3 regions of the Enterobacter sp. SA187 genome follow, and region 1 is predicted to be linked to each of the others. Evidence: predicted binding sites of a transcription regulator. Region 1 holds the regulator's gene; each other region holds the start of a gene.

Region 1 (7,605 bases):
TTTTGATTCCGTACTTGAGATGTTCTGAGCAACCGGAAACGACAGACTATGCGCGTAAGCACTCAACAATCCTACAGCACCATGACCACCCGCTTCACTAACCTGTCGGCGCAGCTGGAGCATGTGGTGACGCAGATGGCCACCGGGCAACGCATTATATTGCCGTCAGATGACCCCATTGCCGCAGCAAGGATCACCCAGCTCGATCGCCAGCAGGCGGCCATCGAACAGTATCAGAGCAATATCAACAGCGTCTCAGCCAGTATGAGCCAGCAGGAGAGCGTGCTGGACGGCGTCAACAACAGCCTGCTGGCGATCCGCGATGACTTGCTGGCAGCGGCCAACGGCACCAATACCGCCGAATCCCTGGCGGGTTACGGCCAGGAGATCCAGTCGCTGACCGAATCTATGGTGGCGGCGCTCAACTATCAGGATGAAGACGGTCACTATATTTTTGGCGGCACGGTGAACGACACCCCGCCCATCACCTATGACGATACCGATGGCGACGGGGAAGGGGATGAATACGTCTATCACGGCAATATGAATCACCGCACCGCCACCGTCTCGAACGGCGTGGTGATGGACACTAACGTCTCGGTGGGGGAGATTTTTGGTCAGGGGCTGGCGCTTTTCAACACCCTTGATGACCTCGCGAAGGAGATGCAGGATCCCACGGTCGATCCCGTGGCGATGCAGGATGATATTTCCCATGCTATCAACGTGATTGATGAAAGCGCCGACTCGCTGAACACCGCCATCGCCAGCCTCGGCGAGCGGCAGAACACTATGAGTATGCTGAGCGACGCCCAGACCGGCATTTCCGATGCCAATGCCGATTTGATTGGTCAGCTTGGCGATCTGGATTACGGCCCGGCCAGCATCACCTTTACCGGACTGGAAATGGCCATGGAAGCCACCATGAAGACTTACTCGAAAGTGAGTGAGCTGAACCTTTTTAGCGTTATTTAACGACTTCCACGCCCAGGATCATCATGCAGGTTGGTTTACAAACTTCAACGCATACCCGTACCGGCGGACTGACGTCTGCCGTTCGTCAGCCGGGCGTCGTGCGCACCGCGCCCGTCAGCGATAAAGCGCCGTCTGGCGACTACCCGGCGTCGCCGCTCATCGCCACCCGTCCGCAGCGCTACAGCGTACAGCTTAACGATCAGCTCACCACGTTACAGCAGGCGGATCACTGGCTGGGGCAACTGGAGCGCGCGCTGGTGGATTATCGCCACGGCGGGCAGCGGGATCCGGCGACCGTGCAGTCGCTGCTCGACGGTCGTCTGGCGCTGACCGGCGGCGCGGTGGACCGGGAACTGCAACCGGTGCTACAGGGGCAGGCGCAGGTGCGCTTTCATGCGCCGCAGCTGAGCCAGGCGCTGGCGGCGGATGGCCCGCAGAAACTGCTGTTCAGCGTACAGCACGGGCGGAAAACCCTGCTGTCCGGGCTAAATATTAACGGCGACGGCGATGCCGGGCAGCGGGCGACGAAAATCAGCACCGCATTACGCCGCGTCGGCGTGCAGCCCCTGAAAGGACAGGAGGGCTTTACTGCCAGTGAGCAGCACTGGGCGCAGCTGCAAAACAGCTTCGCCGTGCAGCGGGAAGGGGCGGGGCAGAAAATCGCCATTGCGGTGGCGGCGCATCCGGCGCAGACGGAAACCCTTGCCGCCGCGCTCCCCAGCGGGCAGCAGGCGCAGCGCGTGGTGCAGGAGACGCTCAGTCAGGTAAGCGCACAGCGTCAGCAGCTGGCGCTCCAGCAGGAGAAAGTCCGCCAGCGTATTGATGATATGTCGCGTTTTGCGCAGTCGCAGAGTGCGGTGGAGGCCTCCGCGCGGCTGGCGGGAACCCTGGATGCGGCCAGCCATAATTATGAGGTGCTGGCGCAGGCGATTAACGGCCAGGCGAATCTGTCGAAGCTGACGGTGCGCAGCCTGCTGGATTAACGTTTCGGGCAGGGCTGCCCGTCAGGTTGCAGCAGGCCTTTTTCGGTGATCAACATGGTGGCGCTGTCCTGATTAAACAGCAGCTGGCGAGCGTCGCCCAGCGGCACGCTCACACTTTGCAGATCGTTATCATTGATAAAGCCCAGCACCGGGAACAGCGTGGCGTCCGTGCCGGTGACATGAGCATTCTGCAGACGTAAAAACGATTCGCCGCTCTGCTCGCCGCCGGGGGCGGTACAGGCGATCAGCTGCATCTGCAGGGCAAAAGCCTCATCCCCTGGCCGGGTCAGGACCAGGCGCGCTCCCCGCTCCGCGGGGGCGGTGGTCAGGTTATAAACCGCGTGTTCAGCCGTTGCCAGATCGTAAATCCCGACCTGGGTGCGGGCAATAACGGGCGCGGCCTGAAGGCTACCGGCGAGACCGGCGAGCAGCAGACCCGCGATAACATTACGAACAGGCAGGCATTTCATTAAGCGTGCGCTCCGTTTCCTTGTGAATTAATTGACCCAGTTTTTTAACATCCTGTTGCCAGCTGCGAATTTCCATTAACAACTGATATTCTTTACCGCACTGATTTTGCACCAGCAGGATCACCGACATTTTTTGTACCGCCCCGTAATAATAAATCGTCAGCGTTGCCTTATGCGCCGTAAGCAGCATATTGATGCCTTCCAGCGACTCCGCAATATGCGACGACAATACCGCGCCTGATGTATTCACCCCCGTGCGGTGCAGTCGAAATAATTTAATTTTGTCATTTTGCGGCGACAGCTCTTCTTTAATCGACAGACGGGAAGTGGCAAGCGGCGCAGAATTCTGCCCCCCGGGATAAATCAGCCAGATAAGCCCGCAGCCAAGCAGCAGCAACAGCGCCGCCAGGGCGATCAGGCGGGGTTTATTGCGCGGCGCAGGCGCGCTGGCGGGCGGGGCATCCGTCACGTCGGCAACCGGTTCAGGATTGGGCTGAGTCAGGGGCTGGGGCGCAGGGAGCGGCTCATCCGGTAACAGGACGATAAAGTCTTTGTTCAGCAGATAGCCTTTTTTCGGGATGGTTTTGATGATCTCCTGTACCCGGCCATCGTCCCCCAGCGCCACCCGCAGAGCATAGACAGCGGTCAGCAGGCTGTTATTTCCGACGACGCGGTTTTTCCATACCTCGCTCATCAGAAAATCACGCGACACCACCTCCCCGGCATGATTAACCAGCGTTTCGAGCATAATAAAATGGAATTCGCCGAGGCGGCGGATCTCCCCCGTTTCCCGGTGTACCAGACCGTTTAACGACGGTTCAACTTTCCAGTTATTAACAATGATCTGCATAGTAATCTGTTAATAAATTGGTGAGTAATAATTTATTTTTCACAACGTAAGATTCCACTTAGCCGCAGGGAGGGTAAATGTATCGGATGATTATCACCCCATCAATCTAAGAATAGTCTTAACTCATAAATTAATAATTAATTAATTTCTAAGCTAACGGATTGATAAAGCTTGCCGTCAGCGCCTGGGGGTATTAACGTCGCTGGTAATTGTAGACGATCGGCCCGCAAAGGCCGTCGCGACTGGCAAGTTTGATTAATGTAATGAGGTCATCATGTTTAAAGCCATTCAGATCGATAAAGCGGAAGGACAGTATTCGGCATCCCTGGTGGAGCTGGACGAGCAGGCGTTGCCGGACGGGGACGTCACCGTCGCGGTGGAATACTCCTCCATTAACTATAAAGATGCGCTGGCTATTACCGGTCGCGGCCCGATTGTGCGCCAGTTCCCTATGGTGCCGGGTATTGATTTCGCCGGTACCGTAATCGCCAGCGACAGCGCGGCGTTTGCCGTGGGCGACCGCGTGCTGCTGACCGGCTGGGGCGTGGGCGAGCGTCACTGGGGCGGACTGGCAGGCAAGGCGCGGGTCAAAAGCGAATGGCTGACGAAAATGCCGTCCGGCGCGGATGCAAAACAGGTGATGGCTATCGGTACGGCGGGCTTTACCGCCATGCTGTGCGTGCAGGCGGTACTGGATCACGGCGTGAAGCCGGAAGACGGCCCGGTGCTGGTGACCGGCGCGGGCGGCGGCGTGGGCAGCTGCGCGGTGATCATTCTGTCTGCCATGGGCTATCAGGTGGTGGCGTCGACCGGGCGTCCGCAGGAAGCCGGATGGATGCGCGAACAGCTGGGGGCCAGCGACATTATTAACCGTGATGAGCTGAGCGCGCCGGGTAAACCCCTGCAGAAAGAGCGCTGGGCGGCGGCGATTGATACCGTCGGCAGCCATACGCTGAGCAACGTCTGCGCCAGCGTCCGTTATGACGGCATAGTCGCGGCGTGCGGCATGGCGCAGGGCATGGATCTCCCGGCGACAGTGGCGCCTTTCATCCTGCGCGGCGTCACGCTGCGCGGTATCGACAGCGTGATGGTGAGCAGCGAAAAACGTCCGGCGATCTGGGAGAAAGCCTGTCAGTATTTAACGCCTGCGGCGCTGGAAAAACTGAGCGCTACTTATCCGCTGAGCGATGCCATTGACGTGGCGGAAAAACTGCTGAACGGGCAGATCCGTGGCCGTGCGGTGATTGAGATTTAATTCTGGCGGGGTTGCCGGGTGGCGCTGACGCTTACCCGGCCTACAATATAACGTAGGCCCGGCAAGCTTGCGCCGCCGGGCAATTTGCAGCAACGTTATTTGCGAATATCGTGCGCGGTGTCGTTTTCGCGGCAATCGCCTTCGGCGCAGTGGCCGTAGAGGTAAAGGCTGTGGTTGGTCAGGCGGATCCCGTGCTGAGCGGCGATTTCACGCTGACGTAATTCAATGGAGTCATCGCTGAACTCAATAACCTTGCCGCAGTCGAGGCAGATCAGGTGATCGTGGTGATGCTGCTGCGTCAGTTCAAAAACAGATTTACCGCCTTCGAAATTATGACGGGTCACAATACCGGCGTCATCGAACTGGTTAAGTACACGGTAGACCGTCGCCAGGCCAATCTCTTCGCCCATGTCGATCAGTCGTTTGTATAAATCTTCCGCACTGACATGGTGGTTGTCAGGTCCCTGGAGTACCTCAAGGATCTTTAACCGAGGAAGCGTGACTTTCAGGCCAGCCTTCTTTAGTGCGGTGTTATTGTCAGTCATGCGGAATCTGTCCTGTAGCTAAACGATTCACTTCCAAATGGAAGTTAATGAGAATGACGTTGAGTTAATGCGTCTCATTATAGAACTGCCATGTCTAAATGAAAACTGCAAGTCCTCAAGCAAAGTATGCGTATAAAACGTGGTGTCACTAACAAACCCGTAAGCAATCACGTTCAATCAGGGGATATTGTACAGGTATGCGTGCGAAAGTTAAAAAATTGTAGCAATTATTTTGATTGGTTATATCTATTAATGCGGCGCAGCCAACAGGTTACGCCGCACAAAAATCAGGCGTTGATGATCTCATCTAAATGAAGTTCTTCAGAAATCTGCTTCACCCATTTTTCCACGCGCTCAGCGGTCAGTTCCGGCTGGCGGTCTTCATCAATGGCCAGACCGACGAAGTGGTCGTCGTCCGCCAGACCTTTGGAGGCTTCGAAATGGTAGCCCGCGGTCGGCCAGTGACCGACGATAGTCGCGCCGCGCGGCTCGATGATGTCGCGGATGGTGCCCAGCGCATCGCAGAAATATTCCGCGTAGTCTTCCTGGTCGCCACAGCCGAACAGGGCGACTAATTTGCCGTTGAAATCGACCTCTTCCAGCGTCGGGAAGAAATCGTCCCAGTCGCACTGCGCTTCACCATAGTACCAGGTCGGGATGCCCAGCAGCAGAATATCGTAACCTTCGAGATCTTCTTTGCTGCTTTTGGCGATGTCATGCACGTCCGCAACATCTTTACCAAGCTGCTTTTGGATCATTTTCGCGATATTTTCGGTATTACCCGTGTCGCTGCCGAAAAAAATGCCTGTGATTGCCATGAGTAAAATAACCTCTTGAAACTTAATGATATGGTGGTGGCGCAATGCCCACGGATAAGGGCAATCATAGCAGAACAGAGAAGGACGCGGAAACTGCAAACGCCTCAGACTGCACTCTGTGCTACATGAAAGTGATATTTAGCGGGATTTTCAGACTATCCCCTGGCCGCGCAGCAGCGCGAGCTGAGCCATTAAAAGCTCCTCAATCAGTTCGCTACGGCTGATGTCACGATCCTCGGCCAGTTCATTTAAGGCTTCGACGGCGTCCGCGTTTAGTTTTAGCTCGACGCGTTTGAGGCCACGAACCTTATCGCGTTTCAGCTGATTCCGCTTATTAATGCGCAACTGTTCGTCACGCGAATGCGGATTCGTTTTCGGTCGTCCTGGGCGACGATCATTCGCGAACAGATCGAGTGTCGTGCGGTCCGTTTGTTCTTTAGCCATGATTTTGAGTGACGTCGGGGGAAAAACAAGCTGCCTGGTGGAGGCCCTGCGCAATTAGCGCGCCATCATACATCAGGGAGAGGGGCACGCCAACGACCGGGCGCGTCGCGGCGCTCGGTCGCCGGGTTTTTAATCAACTGGCATTATCAGCAAGATAGCGACGGATCGCCCGCAGTACGGCATCGGGTTTTTCCGCATGCACCCAGTGCCCGGCACCGGCGACCACATGCGCCCGCGCCTGCGGGAATTGCGCCAGCAGCGCATCACGGTACGCATCGGTCACGTAAGGGGAGTTGCCGCCGCGAATAAACAGGGCCGGTTTATCGAAGGCGGGGACGGTTTTCCAGCCGATGATGTTCTCATACTGATCCCAGAGTACCGGCACGTTAAAGCGCCACCCGCCGTCGGCCCAGGATTTAAGCAGAAACTGGATCACGCCTTCTTCGTCCAGATGCTCGCGCATCACGGCGGCGGCCTGCTGGCGGGTGCTCACCCCGGCATCGGTAACGGCATTGATGGCGGTAAAAATCTCGTCGTGGCGGCGCACCGGATAAGCGACCGGCGCCATATCAATCGCCACCAGCCTGTCGATGCGTTCGGGGGCCAGCGCGGTCAGCGCCATCACCGCTTTACCGCCCATGGAGTGACCAATAAAGGTGGCTTTTTCGATCCCTGATTCGTCAAGGGTATCCAGCAGATCCTGCGCCATCGCCGGGTAGGTCATTTCAGGCGAACGCGGGGAAAGACCGTGGTTGCGCATATCCACCTGTACCACATCGTGGTCGTTAATCAGGTCGCGGGCTAAGATCCCGAGGTTGTCCAGGCTGCCAAACAGACCGTGAACAAGGACGATGGGAGAATTGTTGTGCGATTGTTGTGCAGTTTGCGCGCGGGTATTCAATTTCATGGCAAAGTTCTTTTTTTCGCTCTCTCAGGTTAGGGTATCATGTTGACCATTCTGCCGCCCGGCTGCAAGGGATCATCTTTATCTGACTTTTGCGTCAGAAAAGCCTGGCCGCTATCCGCTGTTGAGATTTGCCCCTATAATCTCAATGACTTGTATTCAGAAAAGTGACCTCACTGGATTAAGATGAAAACGATCGAAGTTGATGATGAACTCTACACCTACATTGCCAGCCACACGAAACACATTGGCGAGAGTGCATCCGACATTTTAAGGCGCATGCTGAAGTTTTCTGCCGCCGCGCAGTCTGCGGCCCCTGTGACCAAAGCCGCGCCGGCTGCCGCTGTCAGCCCTGCCCCTGATG
Region 2 (7,605 bases), 1.8 Mb from region 1:
GAAGTTCGTGAACTGCTGTCTCAGTACGATTTCCCGGGCGACGACACCCCGATCGTACGTGGTTCTGCACTGAAAGCGCTGGAAGGCGAAGCACAGTGGGAAGAGAAAATCATCGAACTGGCTGGCTACCTGGATTCTTACATCCCGGAACCAGAGCGTGCGATTGACAAGCCGTTCCTGCTGCCTATCGAAGACGTATTCTCCATCTCCGGCCGTGGTACTGTAGTAACCGGTCGTGTAGAGCGCGGTATCGTTAAAGTGGGCGAAGAAGTTGAAATCGTTGGTATCAAAGATACTGCGAAATCAACCTGTACTGGCGTTGAAATGTTCCGCAAACTGCTGGACGAAGGCCGTGCTGGTGAGAACGTAGGTGTTCTGCTGCGTGGTATCAAACGTGAAGAAATCGAACGTGGTCAGGTACTGGCTAAGCCGGGTTCCATCAAGCCGCACACCAAATTCGAATCTGAAGTTTACATTCTGTCCAAAGATGAAGGCGGCCGTCATACTCCGTTCTTCAAAGGCTACCGTCCGCAGTTCTACTTCCGTACAACTGACGTGACTGGCACCATCGAACTGCCGGAAGGCGTTGAGATGGTAATGCCGGGCGACAACATCAAAATGGTTGTTACCCTGATCCACCCGATCGCGATGGACGACGGTCTGCGTTTCGCAATCCGTGAAGGCGGCCGTACCGTTGGCGCGGGCGTTGTTGCTAAAGTTCTGGGCTAATTGCCGCTGAACTTAACCTTTCGGGGTTAATGTGACATGAATGCCAGCCACTTATGTGGCTGGCATTTTTTTTTCCTGTTTATTGGCTGTTTTAATCCCTCTCATCCCTTTACGGCGCGTTTAACAACGGCGCTTAATATAAATAATCAAATTTTTGTATATTATTTTCTTTTGTAATAAATAAACTATTCTTCCAGCTGATGCTTTTATTGTGTGCGTTAACGCTTAGGCGAAAATGATAAATATCGCAAATATCAAATTAAGGAAAACCTTAATATTTATTATTAATATCTTAATTTTAAAGGAAAGGTTAATTGATCCCTTGAGTAAACACTGAAACAATAAAAGTGAGAGTATGAGGTCCTGAATTTTTTATTACTACTTTCACCAAAAAGTATTAAGTATGAGTTTCATGAATATATTAAAGAGGGATTTTACCATGCATTTTAAAAAGCATACCCTGGCGCTATTAATGGCGCTGGCATGTACCCCCTTCGCCGCATCTGCGGGTACACTAACCGCGAACGATCAAACGAATACCATTAGCGGACTTGACGCCAGCCAGATGTTATCTAAGGACAATGGAAATACCTGGCTGGCGTACAGCACCGAGAATCAGAATAACTTCCCGGGTAATGTCGTGGTCATGGTGGCCGTAAAAGACGACAAGGTAATTAATTCTCAGACCTATGATCCATCCCAGTCTTACCCTACAGCAGGCACGGTGGTTCGTTACAATGGTTATTACTGGACCAGCCAGTGGTGGGTAAATCCAGGTGAAATGCCCGGCAGCAATAGCGTATGGCTGCAGGGTAAGGAAGTGAAAATCAATACTCTGGCGACCTTTACCTTCACGCCTTATACCGGCCAGGCAGCCGTGGATTTTCAGAATGAGCAAAAAGGGAAAGTGGCTGCACAACGAAAAGTCTATGGTTACTTCCCGGAGTGGGGCGTGTATGACGCGCATAAGAACTTTACCCCGGATAAAATTGATTATACTGGCATTACGCACCTGAATTATGGCTTTGCGGTGGTTAAGCAGGGCGTTGTAGTGACACATGACACCGAAAAAGGGCCTGGTTTGATGCGCGAGCTGGATCAGCGCACGGAGCTGGCGGGCGTAACCAATATTCTCTCCGTGGGTGGTTGGAACAACTCCGAAGAGGGCCAGTTTGAAGCTGCAACCGCCACTGATGCAGGTATCGAAAAGCTGGCTAACAGCATTGTCTCTTACATGATGACCTGGGGATTTGATGGCGTTGATATCGACTGGGAGTACCCGGATACCGACGCCGAGAAAACCCAGTTCACCAGGCTGATTAAGTCCCTGCGCACTAAACTGGACGCCGAGGGTGTAAAAGAAGATCGCTACTATCAGCTTTCTGCCGCGGTAACGGCAAACCACAATAAGATCCAGTATATCAATCCGGCTGAGACGGTACCGCTGCTTGATTCGGTTAACGTCATGTCTTATGACTTCCATAGCGCATTTGATCCGATCACTGGCCACAACTCACCGTTGTTCGCCAACAGCAAGGATGCCGATCTGGAATTCAACTCAGCATCGGCAATGACCGCCTACAGCACCACCTGGAAAGTGCCTAAATCTAAACTGATGATGGGACTGGCCTGGTATGGACGTGGTTGGGGCAACGTGGAACCCACCGAAATTGTGAAGGGGTTGCCAGGGTTGTTTGCGCCGGGCACGGCTACTATACATGGCCAGTGGGATGACAACGGACAGTACACTGGTACCAACCCATGGTATTACCTGAAAGGTCTGGTGAATAACGGTCAGTATACCCGTTATTGGGATCCTGAATCGCGAGTGCCTTATTTGTACAATAGTGCAACTAAAGAGTTTTTGACTTACGACGATCCGCAGTCAATCCGGGAAAAAGTTGATTACATCAATCAGGAAGGCTACGGCGGCGCTATTGTCTGGGATCTGAGCGGCGATACGCCGGAGCATGAACTGGGCAACATTGTGAAAGAGATCATCACGACGCCTGCGCGTGATCCGGATCTGAAAGGGTTGTTTGTCACCCTGTTTGATAATCAACAGCGTGTCGTTATCAACCTCGATGCGTCTAAGTTGTCTCCTGGTAATGCCTACCGTGTGGAAGTTGACGGGCAGTATCTCTTCTCCACGGAAGGGGCAACAGCTTACTACTCATATCGCTACAACTACGGTAAAGAGGTGTCTTTACGCACAGGTAATGCGGCTTATATCCTGCACCCCGGGGCCAAAATCACTGTTAAACGTACTCAGCCTAACCCAGCCGTCATCGGCGAGCTGATCGTTACCGAAGATATGCTGCAAGGAAATAATCCGGTTGTTAACGACGGCGACGTTAAATCCTTGAAAGTTATCCAGGAAAATAATATTCCCTACGTTCTTGTCGAGTTTGCAAAAGATAAGCTGAAGAGTGCCGACGGCTCATCTTATATTGCGAAAGTTATCGATGATGACAAGAAAAAAGGGAATTACATTTTCAGTTGCGACAATGGTTCCTGTTTTTACAGTTCCGTCAGTGATAAGGGCGACACTATGGTTGTGAAATCAGATGAGCGGGATATCTCCGTAGGCGAAACTGTGGTGGTTGAGCGTACCTCCCCGAATCCGGCGACCATTGCAAAAATTGTCGTTACTGCCGATATGCTGAAATAACAGCTTGTATAAAATGTTATGCCGCCTGCTTGCAGGCGGCTTTTTTACGTTGTGCCCTGTTCCATACCACCCTCTTTTCTGGCATTGAAATCATAACCATTCTCATTTACAATCTGGGTAGATTTTGAACGGGAGTGCATATGTACATTTGTCTGTGTAATGGCGTGAGCGATAAAAAGATCCGTCAGGCGGTACGCCAGTTTAGTCCTCAGTCATTTCAGCAATTGAGGAAGTTCATACCGGTTGGCAATCAGTGCGGGAAGTGCGTACGTGCGGCGCGTGAAATCATGGAAGATGAGCTGATGAAGCAACCTGAGTTTAAAGAAATCGCCTGAGTTCCTGTCACTACTGCGAAGCTGCCTGTTGCAAATTACCGTCTGCAGACAGCGTCGTGCTATGTCCCTCTGTTTAGCCTTTCTCTTATCCCCTGCAATCGTATTACCGTTCTAATAAGAAATAACTTATTTGGACATTACATTTAGTAAATTAAAAATTCTTTTTGTTGCTTAATTTATATAATTTCCCATTTCGTTAATATTTCATCCGAAAAATAAATTATATGTCATTTCTTGCTGAATAATGCTTTTTATTGTTTTTAAGAATAAATTCCGGGCTAATTTCCTATTTGCTGGTATTGCAGGCCTATTTTGTAGGCCCGTTGCTTCGGGAGTGCTATAACGTTGCTGATAGTGAAAAGTGTAACTGCTGGCACTACTTCATTGCGTCTGACTCTGTATATCACTATCACTGTTTTCAATGAATCGACAGAACGGACAACAATATTAAAGGAACTTATTATGCACCTTAATAAAATTATGGGCGCACTGTTGCTTGCAACAGTGGGTTTCCCATTTGCAGCATCGGCTGCAACATTAATCGCTAACGATCAGACTAATACCATCACAGGCCTGGATGCCAGTCAGATGCTTTCGAAAGACAACGGCGCCACCTGGATTGCTTACCAGAATGAAAATCAAGATAACTTTCCGGGCAATGTGACCGTTACCGTCGCGGTAAAAGACGATAAGGTCATTGAGACGCCAATATACGATCCGAGCCAGTCTTACCCGACGACCGGAACAGTTGTTCGCTATGACAACCACTACTGGACCAGTAAGTGGTGGGTAAATCCTGGTGAATATCCGGGTGTTGACAGCGTCTGGGAGAGAGGTACTGAGATAAATATCCAAACGCTGGGTATATTCGACTTTACGCCTTATACCGGTCAGGCGGCGATTGATTTCCAAAACGAACAGAAAGCGAAAGTTGCCGGACAACGTAAAATTTACGGCTATTTCCCGGAATGGGGTGTCTATGACGCGCACCGTAATTTTACGCCGGACAAAATTGATTACAGTAAGATCACCCACCTGAATTACGGCTTTGGTATTGTGAAAAATGGTGAAGTCATCACCCATGATACTGAGCAAGGTCCCGGTCTGATGAGAGATCTGGATAAGCGTACCGAAGCCGCAGGCGTCACCAATATTATTTCTGTCGGGGGCTGGAATAACTCGCTGGAAGGAGAATTTGAAACCGCGACCGCCACGGATGCTGGTGTCGAGAAGCTGGCTAATAGCATTGTCAATTATATGCTGACCTGGGGCTTTGACGGGGTGGATGTTGACTGGGAATATCCGGATACCGAAGCGGATAAAAGCCAGTTTACTAAACTGATTAAGTCGTTGCGCAGCAAACTCGACGATCAGGGCATTAAAGATGATAAATATTATCAGCTTTCCGCAGCTGTTACCGCCAGCCACAGTAAGATGCAGTATATCAATCTGGCGGAAAACACGGCGCTGCTCGATTCTGTCAACGTTATGGCCTATGACTTCCACGGCTCATTCGATCCGATCACCGGTCATAACGCGCCGCTTCATGCCAACAGCAAAGATGAAGATCAGAAATTCAATACCGCGTCTGCAATGACGGAATATGCCACTACCTGGCAAGTGCCAAAGAATAAACTGATGATGGGTATCCCCTGGTATGGACGCGGCTGGGGCAACGTGGAGCCGACCGAAATAGTGAAAGGCCTGCCGGGTCTGTTTGCACCGGGTACCGCGACTGTTCATGGCGCGTGGGATGATGATGGTCAGTTTACGGGTACTAACCCCTGGTATCGCCTGAAAGAGATGTTAGCCAGCGGCGATTATACGCGTTACTGGGATCCGGAAGCGATGGTGCCTTATCTGTATAGCAGCAAAACCAAAGAGTTTTTTACCTATGACGATCCTCAGTCGGTGCGCGAGAAAGTTAATTACATTAAGCAGCAGCAATTTGGTGGCGCTATCGTCTGGGATCTGAGCGGCGATACTGAAACGCACGAGCTGGGCAACATTGTCGCCGATGTCATTAAGGAGGACGTCGCTCCGAACATTACTCATTTTCAGTTGGGCCGGGTTATTCCAAACAGTGCAGATGCAGGGTTCAAATGGACAATGAGCCGCGATTTTTATGAAAATAAAAAACTGCGATTCACGATGCCGACCCCGACCGATCACAGTAACTATGTCGCTATCATTAACGTGAAAGGGAGTAAGAATTACTGTGAGAGTGAGAATAAACCCGATAGCGATACGGTTGTTTTCTGCCTGAATACAGGGGTATTCACTGAGCCAGGAGTAGTGGCAAAACTCGTTGATGATAATGACCCGAGCAATGTTTACGCCTCTCTGGAGGTGACTCAGGAACAACTGAATACAGCGGAGAGCAGCGATATCGTTGATACCTACATTAAAAATATCAACGGCAAACTGGAATATAGTGTGATCGCTGACATAAGCCTCGTCCATAGTCGGCAATATCTCAACATGTATATCGATCATAAAGATCAAACTGGTAAGGTGACGGGATCGACTTTCGTAGGATCGTTTTACAAAATGGATCAAGTCAATACGGGGACCTCGGCGGCCATGCTAGGGGACTTGCGCAATAATCGATACTTAAGCGCTACCAGTGAGAATCCAAAAGCGGGCGATGAATATGTCTTTGCGCTTGCAGATGGCTCTCAACCCGATTCTGCCCGCCTGAAGGTGCTGACAAGCATGACGGTCACACCTCAGATGCTGCAAAAATAAGAGTATAAGTCTTAACAACCAGAGCCTGCTTAACCGCAGGCTCAGCCGTTTGCATAGCGCAATTTTTCGACGTTCTACTACGCTTGTAGGTAGTGGAAGCGGAGGAACGATAAAATGAAAGGTGATGTTAAGATAATAAATTATCTCAATAAATTATTGGGAAACGAGCTTGTCGCAATCAACCAGTATTTCTTACATGCACGCATGTTTAAAAACTGGGGCCTCAAACGTCTTAATGACGTCGAATACCATGAATCCATTGATGAAATGAAACACGCCGATAAATATATTGAGCGTATTTTGTTCCTTGAAGGGATCCCCAATCTCCAGGACCTGGGCAAACTCAACATTGGTGAAGATGTTGAAGAGATGCTGCGTTCCGATCTTGCGCTTGAATTAGATGGGGCGAAGGATCTGCGCGAAGCCATTGCCTGGGCGGACAGCGTTCATGACTATGTCAGCCGTGACATGATGATTGAAATTCTGGCCGATGAAGAAGGGCATATCGACTGGCTGGAAACGGAACTGGATCTCATCCAGAAAATGGGCATTCAGAATTACCTGCAGGCCCAGATCCGCGAAGAGTAAGCATTATCCACAGAGCGGCGACAGTTCGCCGCTCTGCTTCAGTATATTTCCCACCCCAACAACTGTGCGCTGAAAATAACCCATCCCGCCAGCCCCAGCCAGGGACCGAAGGCGATTTGTGGAACCTGCGTACCCCGCGTCAGGCGCAGCGCCATCCAGCAGACAATCCCCATCAGTGACGCGCCCAGCAGCACCGTCGGTAACGCCTGCCAGCCACTCCAGGCTCCCAGCGCCCCCAGCAATTTCGCATCCCCAAGTCCCAGCCCTTCTTTACCGGTTATCAGCCGGTATATCCACCACACCAGCCACAGCGAAAGGTAGCCTGCCACCGCGCCGAACAGCCCATCCGTTAAGGTGTTCTGCTGATACAGCGCATGATAAAGCATACCGAGCCAGATCAACGGCTGCGTCAGCCGGTCCGGCAGCAAGTACGTGCGGGCATCGATTTGCGCCAGCGCCAGTACAAACCAGAACAGCAGCATCACGGCAAAGGCATCGGCATGGTCCGGGAACAGCGCGGCAATCAGCGCGAAA
Region 3 (7,605 bases), 350 kb from region 1:
TGGCTTAATTGTTAATGAAGGGTAATGCTATTTAACGACCTTGCGTCGCCGTCTCACGCCTTAAAACATGCGGCGCTTAACACTTTTTCAAGGTGCAACCTTTAAAAGCGTGAGCGAGTGCAACCTGGCAATAAAAAGGCATAAAACAGGGATGAAATTGATGTGAATGGTGTGTTAAATCGATTGTGGTTCAGAAACGCTTCCGGCAGGATACGGTCGCCCCATAAAACAATGACGCTTTTTCCACGTTCCGGAGAAGGTGCCCGCGGCAAGCATTTTATTTGCCGACGAATAAATCTGGAGATCTTTTCATGGCAGTTAGCACACCAATGATGGTGACGTTTTTAATTTATATCTTTGGCATGATCCTGATCGGGTTTGTCGCCTGGCGTTCAACCAAAAACTTTGACGATTATATTCTGGGCGGGCGTAGTCTTGGTCCTTTCGTGACTGCACTTTCCGCAGGGGCGTCCGACATGAGCGGCTGGCTGCTGATGGGGCTGCCCGGGGCGATTTTTATTTCCGGGATCTCCGAAAGCTGGATCGCCATCGGCCTGACGCTGGGCGCATGGATCAACTGGAAGCTGGTGGCCGGGCGTCTGCGCGTGCACACCGAAGCCAACAATAATGCCCTGACGCTGCCGGATTATTTCACTGGCCGTTTTGAAGATAAAAGCCGCGTCCTGCGTATTATTTCCGCGCTGGTGATCCTGCTGTTCTTCACCATCTATTGTGCATCAGGCATTGTGGCAGGCGCGCGTCTGTTTGAAAGCACTTTCGGCATGAGCTACGAAACCGCACTCTGGGCGGGGGCGGCGGCCACCATCATCTATACCTTTATCGGTGGATTCCTCGCGGTAAGCTGGACTGATACCGTGCAGGCGAGCCTGATGATTTTCGCGCTGATCCTCACGCCGGTGATTGTAATTATCTCCGTGGGCGGTTTTGGCGATTCGCTGGAAGTGATCAAACAAAAAAGCATTGAAAACGTCGATATGCTGAAAGGGCTGAACCTGGTGGCGATCATCTCGCTGATGGGCTGGGGTCTGGGCTATTTCGGGCAGCCGCATATTCTGGCGCGTTTTATGGCCGCCGATTCCCATCACACCATTGTTCATGCCCGCCGTATCAGCATGGCGTGGATGATCTTCTGTCTGGCGGGCGCTGTTGCCGTTGGCTTCTTCGGGATCGCTTACTTTAATAACAACCCGTCGCTGGCGAGCGCGGTAAACCAGAACGCCGAGCGCGTATTTATTGAACTGGCGCAGATCCTCTTTAACCCGTGGATCGCAGGCATTCTGCTGTCGGCTATTCTGGCGGCGGTGATGTCCACCCTCAGCTGCCAGCTGCTGGTGTGCTCCAGCGCCATTACCGAAGATCTGTATAAAGCATTTCTGCGTAAAAACGCCAGCCAGACTGAACTGGTATGGGTTGGGCGCGTGATGGTGCTGGTAGTCGCGCTGGTGGCCATTGCGCTGGCGGCGAATCCGGAAAACCGTGTGCTGGGCCTGGTGAGCTATGCCTGGGCGGGCTTCGGCGCGGCCTTCGGTCCGGTGGTGCTGTTCTCGGTACTGTGGTCACGCATGACCCGTAACGGCGCGCTGGCGGGTATGGTGATCGGCGCGGTGACGGTGATCGTCTGGAAGCACTTCGAACTGTTCGGCCTGTATGAAATTATTCCGGGCTTTATTTTCGGCAGTATCGGTATTGTGGTGTTCAGTCTGCTGGGCAAAGCGCCATCCGCTGCAATGCAGCAACGCTTCGCGGAAGCGGATGCGCATTACCACTCTAAACCTGGCGCACCCGCGCAGGGCATCCGTTAATTGTAATTTGTGACCTCCCGGGACCCGGCAGCGCTGCGCTGCCGGGCTATTACTTCGTTACCTTTCCACGCTTTCCTGCTTCCTGATCCTTACCCTGCAAAGCATTTACATTCTGTGATTATTCAAATCAGATTTTACTTGTCTTTCCTCTTGCCGTAATGATAATCACTATCATTGAAATTTTACTTTTCTTTGCATCAGTTGACAGTCAATAACGTTTAAGGGTTTTCCACATGTTTGTCCCGTTTCTCATTATGTTACGCGAGGGGCTTGAGGCCGCGCTGATTGTCAGCCTGATCGCCAGCTACCTGAAGCGCACCCAACGCGCGCGCTGGTTTGGTGTGATGTGGATTGGCGTCTTTCTCGCCGCCGCGCTCTGTCTGGCGCTGGGCATTATCATCAACGAAACCACCGGCGAGTTTCCGCAAAAAGAGCAGGAGCTATTTGAAGGAATTGTGGCGGTGATCGCCGTGGTGATCCTCACCTGGATGGTGTTCTGGATGCGTAAAGTGTCGCGTAACGTCAGGGTGCAGCTGGAGCAGGCGGTGGATGCCGCATTGCAGAAGGGGAACCGTCACGGCTGGGCGCTGGTGATGATGGTGTTCTTTGCCGTCGCGCGTGAAGGGCTGGAATCGGTGTTTTTTCTGCTGGCGGCATTCCAGCAGGATGTGGGGATCTGGCCGCCGATCGGCGCGCTGGCAGGCCTGGCAACGGCAGTGGTGCTCGGTTTTTTACTCTACTGGGGCGGCGTTCGCCTGAATATGGCGGCGTTTTTCAAATGGACCAGCCTGTTTATTTTGCTGGTGGCCGCCGGGCTGTCGGCAGGGGCGATCCGTGCATTTCATGAGGCCGGGCTGTGGAACCACTTCCAGGACGTGGCGTTCGATATGAGCAACACGCTCAGCACCCATACGCTGTTCGGTACGCTGCTGGAAGGGATTTTTGGTTATCAGGAAGCGCCGAGCGTCAGCGAAGTGGCGGTATGGTTTATCTATCTGATCCCGGCGCTGGTGCTGTTTGCGCTGCCACCCCGTACCGGCACGCAGCCATCGCGCATGGCGCCGTAATTATTTTAAACTTGCTCAACTAGTTACAACATACTATTTAAGGGAAAGGTCATGGCACTTCATTTTCGTCGTACAGCGTTGCAGGCGGGTATCGCCACGCTGCTGTCCTGTGCATTTGCTGCGCAGGCTGCGGATGTTCCCCAGGTCAAAGTCACGGTAAACGATAAACAGTGTGAGCCGATGACACTCACGGTAAACGCCGGTAAAACCCAGTTTGTGATCCTTAACCACAGCCAGAAAGCGCTGGAGTGGGAGATCCTCAAAGGCGTGATGGTGGTGGAGGAGCGGGAAAATATCGCCCCAGGCTTCAGCCAGAAACTGACCGCCAACTTACAGCCTGGCGAATACGACATGACCTGTGGCCTGCTGACCAACCCGAAAGGCAAGCTGATCGTTAAAGGTAAGGCCACCGGCGATGCCGCGCAGGGCAACGTGCTGCTCAGCCTGAGCGGGGCGATTACCGACTATAAAACCTATGTCACCAAAGAGATGGACGGTCTGGTTGCCGGCACCAAAGCCTTTACCGATGCGGTCAAAGCCGGTGACATTGAAAAAGCAAAATCCCTGTACGCGCCGACGCGCCAGCATTACGAGCGCATCGAACCTATTGCCGAGCTGTTCTCGGATCTGGATGGCAGCATCGATGCCCGTGAAGATGACTACGAGCAGAAAGCCGCCGATCCGAAATTCACCGGTTTCCACCGTCTGGAAAAAGCGCTCTTTGGCGATAACTCCACAAAAGGCATGGAGCTGTACGCCGATCAACTCAACAGCGACGTGCTGGAGCTGCAAAAACGCATCAGCGAACTGGCGTTCCCGCCGTCAAAAGTGGTGGGCGGCGCGGCGGGCCTGATCGAAGAAGTGGCGGCGAGCAAAATCAGCGGTGAAGAAGATCGCTACAGCCATACCGACCTGTGGGACTTCCAGGCCAACGTCGATGGCGCGCAAAAGATTGTTGATCTGCTGCGTCCGCAACTGCAAAAGGGCAACAGCGAACTACTGGCTAAAGTGGATGCGAACTTTAAAAAGGTCGATACCATCCTCGCGAAATATCGCACCAAAGATGGTTTTGAAACCTATGACAAGCTGACCGATGCCGATCGTAACGCGCTGAAAGGGCCGATCACCACGCTGGCGGAAGATCTGGCGCAGTTGCGCGGTGTGCTCGGGCTGGATTAAGCAGAAATGAACCACGACGAAGATTACGGCGTGAGCGAGCCGTCGCGCCGCCGTTTACTGAAAAGTATGGGCGCGCTTGGCGGCGCGCTGGCACTGACCGGCGGCTGCCCGGCGCATGCGGCCAAACCGCAGAGCGCGCCGGGTACGGTATCGCCGGATGCGCGCATGGAAACCCAGCCGTTTTATGGCGCGCATCAGGCGGGCATTCTGACGCCGCAACAGGCGTCAATGATGCTGGTGGCGTTTGACGTGCTGGCGAGCGATAAAGCGGATTTGCAGCGGCTGTTTCGTCTGCTGACGCAGCGCATCGCCTTTCTGACCACCGGCGGCCCGGCGCCGGACACGCCGAACCCGCGTCTGCCGCCCACGGATTCCGGTATTCTCGGGGAGTTTATCACACCGGATAATCTGACCATCACGGTATCGCTCGGCAAATCGCTGTTCGACGAGCGCTTCGGGCTGGCCGCCCATGCGCCGCGCAAACTGCAAAAAATGACACGCTTTCCGAATGACTCGCTGGATGCGGCGCTGTGCCATGGCGATGTGCTGCTGCAAATCTGCGCCAACACCGCCGACACCGTGATCCACGCCCTGCGCGACATCATCAAGTACACGCCGGACTTGCTCAGCGTGCGCTGGAAACGGGAAGGCTTCATTTCCGCACACGCAGCACGCAGTAAAGGCAAGGAGACGCCGATCAATCTTCTCGGCTTCAAAGATGGTACCGCCAACCCGGACAGCAAGAATGACGCGCTGATGAAAGAGGTGGTATGGGTGCAGGCCAGTCAGGATGAACCTGCCTGGACCGCTGGCGGCAGCTATCAGGCGGTGCGCATCATCCAGTTCCATGTGGAATTCTGGGATCGCACGCCGCTGAAAGAGCAGCAGACGATTTTTGGCCGTGACAAGCACAGCGGCGCACCGCTCGGTATGCAGCATGAGCACGATGTGCCGGACTACAGCCGCGATCCGGATGGCGATGTGATCGCCCTCGACAGCCATATCCGGCTGGCCAATCCGCGCACGCCGGAAACCCGGTCCAGCCTGATGATGCGCCGGGGCTACAGCTATTCGCTGGGGGTTACTAATTCTGGCCAACTGGATATGGGGCTGCTGTTCGTCTGCTATCAGCACGATCTGGAAGAAGGATTCCTGACGGTGCAGAAGCGGCTCAATGGCGAAGCGCTGGAGGAGTACATTAAGCCCATCGGCGGCGGTTATTTCTTTGCGCTGCCGGGGGTGCCTGACGCCGATCATTATCTGGCGCAAGGCTTGCTGGAAGCCTGACGCCGCCAACCCTGCCGGCCACGGCAGGGTTCCTTCCTTACGGATCGCCGCAGCACTATCATTTTTTGCTATGAGCAACTCATTGTTATATTTCTGTAATATAAATGTCAGATGCTCTTAGTCACGGAAGCGCTGGTTGAAGTTATAAAAAAGTAATCTCAATGTTGCACTTGTGCTAAATTGAAAGGTAAGGAAAGCAGCCAGTGTTCCCGGCAGTGATGAGTCCTTTCACTATGGAGATCGCGAATGGTAAGGTCCTGTACCGGACATAACAGCAAATCATCCCGCAAATCCCGGTGCGGTAGATCCTCTACCGGCAATGACTTCCTCACCGCTTTATTTTCCATCCCCTCTGAAATCCCTGATGTATCCGATGCGGCAGATGTCTTATCTGGTCGTTCTGCGGCGTCATGTCCAAAAGCAAGCAATGGCTTACAAGGAAGCCAAACCTCAGACGTTCGTGCGCATAATCGCGTCGCTGTTGACGCGTGTGATGTAAACCAACAACTCAAGGTGCTATCCATGGGAAGACAAAAAGCAGTGATCAAAGCTCGTCGTGAAGCAAAACGTGTGCTGAGACGGGATTCGCGCAGTCATAAACAGCGTGAAGAAGAATCGGTCACCTCGCTTGTGCAGATGAGTGGCGTAGAATCAATTGGCATGGCCCGGGACTGCCGTGATAGTTCGCCAATTGCCGCGCGTAATGAAGCTCAGGCGCACTACCTGAATGCTATTGAGAGCAAGTCCCTTATTTTCGCGACCGGTGAAGCGGGCTGCGGAAAAACCTGGATTAGCGCAGCGAAAGCGGCGGAGGCCCTCATTCATAAGGACGTGGAGAGGATTATCGTCACCCGGCCGGTCCTGCAAGCCGATGAAGATCTTGGCTTCTTACCCGGCGACATCTCGGAGAAGTTCGCTCCTTATTTCCGGCCCGTCTACGATGTGCTGCTGAAACGTCTTGGGGCGTCCTTTATGCAATACTGCCTGCGACCAGAAATCGGCAAGGTAGAAATCGCGCCGTTCGCCTATATGCGCGGACGTACATTTGAAAATGCGGTCGTCATTCTTGACGAGGCTCAGAACGTGACCGCTGCGCAAATGAAAATGTTTTTGACGCGCCTCGGGGAGAACGTGACCGTCATCGTTAACGGTGATGTGACGCAGTGCGATTTGCCGTCGGGCGTTAAGTCCGGCCTGAGCGACGCGCTGGCACGTTTTGAGGAAGATGAAATGGTAGGCATAGTCCGCTTCACGACAGATGACTGCGTCCGCTCGGCCCTCTGCCAGCGCACGCTGAAAGCGTACTATTAAGACAGTTTTTTGATGACAAAGCCCGGGATACCGGGCTTTGGTTTTTGTAGGGCAAAATAAGGACGAAAAAAAAGCCCGTACGTGAGTACGAGCTCTTCTTTAAATATGGCGGTGAGGGAGGGATTCGAACCCTCGATACGTTGCCGTATACACACTTTCCAGGCGTGCTCCTTCAGCCACTCGGACACCTCACCATATTGTTTTGCTGCCTTCCCGCAGGGGGCAACGGGGCGCTACTATAGGGATTCGGCTTAAATCGGTCAAGCAAATTTTATGCCTGCCGGTGCGTTCGGTTAAGCAGTGAGCGATTGCTGTTAATCACTACAGTTTTATTACCTGCGCGTATATACACGCAAAAAAAGCCCGTACGTGAGTACGAGCTTTTCTATAAATATGGCGGTGAGGGAGGGATTGACTCGCTGCGCTCGCCCTGCGGGCAGCTTTCTCGCAGGCTCGTCAGCTGTCCAAATGCGCAGGCGCATTTGTCGAACCCTCAGTCGGGGGTTCTCATCCCTCCCTCTCCGGGGACTACAAAAGAAAAAAGCCCGTACTTACGTACAGGCTCTCATCCTGAATATGGCGGTGAGGGAGGGATTCGAACCCTCGATACGTTGCCGTATACACACTTTCCAGGCGTGCTCCTTCAGCCACTCGGACACCTCACCATATTGTCATCCCGTTGTTGCTGGGACGGCGCTAATGTAGGGAAATCCTCACTCAGCGTCAATCAACTTTTTCAATAAATTAGCGCGTTCAGACAAACTTCCAGCAACCTGCTTCTTAATCGCGCGGGAATTGATTTTTTTATCAGCAACGCAGACAGCCCCTGCATCAGGAAGAAATTTGTTATGCTGCTACGCTGATAAATCCCCTTCAAAGATAGCCGCGCGGCTGGCTAAAAATCATGCGCTTACCAATAACAGCGCCACAACATCTGG

What was found. The regulator Fur, encoded in region 1, represses iron uptake genes when iron is present. The targets are predictions, from matches to a motif close to ATAATAATGAGAACNACTATCAA.
Region 2: a site for Fur is predicted at 3,484-3,506, ahead of bfd (bacterioferritin-associated ferredoxin). Genes of this name have one in related genera too.
Region 3: a site for Fur is predicted at 1,976-1,998, ahead of efeU (iron uptake transporter permease EfeU). Genes of this name have one in related genera too.

Annotation. Positions count from the first base shown of each region.
Region 1 covers NZ_CP019113.1:2,516,776-2,524,380, forward strand. The annotation lists gene flgK (flagellar hook-associated protein FlgK) at 1-28, shown strand, start outside; gene flgL (flagellar hook-associated protein FlgL) at 49-972, shown strand; gene BMF08_RS12040 (hypothetical protein) at 996-1,955, shown strand; gene BMF08_RS12045 (hypothetical protein) at 1,952-2,425, opposite strand; gene BMF08_RS12050 (winged helix-turn-helix domain-containing protein) at 2,403-3,275, opposite strand; gene acuI (acrylyl-CoA reductase (NADPH)) at 3,550-4,530, shown strand; gene fur (ferric iron uptake transcriptional regulator) at 4,626-5,075, opposite strand; gene fldA (flavodoxin FldA) at 5,363-5,893, opposite strand; gene ybfE (LexA regulated protein) at 6,044-6,337, opposite strand; gene ybfF (esterase) at 6,471-7,244, opposite strand; gene seqA (replication initiation negative regulator SeqA) at 7,428-7,605, shown strand, end outside.
Region 2 covers NZ_CP019113.1:726,264-733,868, reverse strand. The annotation lists gene tuf (elongation factor Tu) at 1-729, shown strand, start outside; gene BMF08_RS03695 (glycosyl hydrolase family 18 protein) at 1,169-3,400, shown strand; gene bfd (bacterioferritin-associated ferredoxin) at 3,541-3,735, shown strand; gene BMF08_RS03680 (glycoside hydrolase family 18 protein) at 4,198-6,483, shown strand; gene bfr (bacterioferritin) at 6,598-7,071, shown strand; gene BMF08_RS03670 (prepilin peptidase) at 7,110-7,605, opposite strand, start outside.
Region 3 covers NZ_CP019113.1:2,865,444-2,873,048, forward strand. The annotation lists gene putP (sodium/proline symporter PutP) at 312-1,823, shown strand; gene efeU (iron uptake transporter permease EfeU) at 2,057-2,890, shown strand; gene efeO (iron uptake system protein EfeO) at 2,942-4,069, shown strand; gene efeB (iron uptake transporter deferrochelatase/peroxidase subunit) at 4,076-5,356, shown strand; gene phoH (phosphate starvation-inducible protein PhoH) at 5,879-6,667, shown strand; tRNA gene BMF08_RS13655 (tRNA-Ser) at 6,774-6,861, opposite strand; RNA gene BMF08_RS13660 (RtT sRNA) at 7,062-7,199, opposite strand; tRNA gene BMF08_RS13665 (tRNA-Ser) at 7,245-7,332, opposite strand.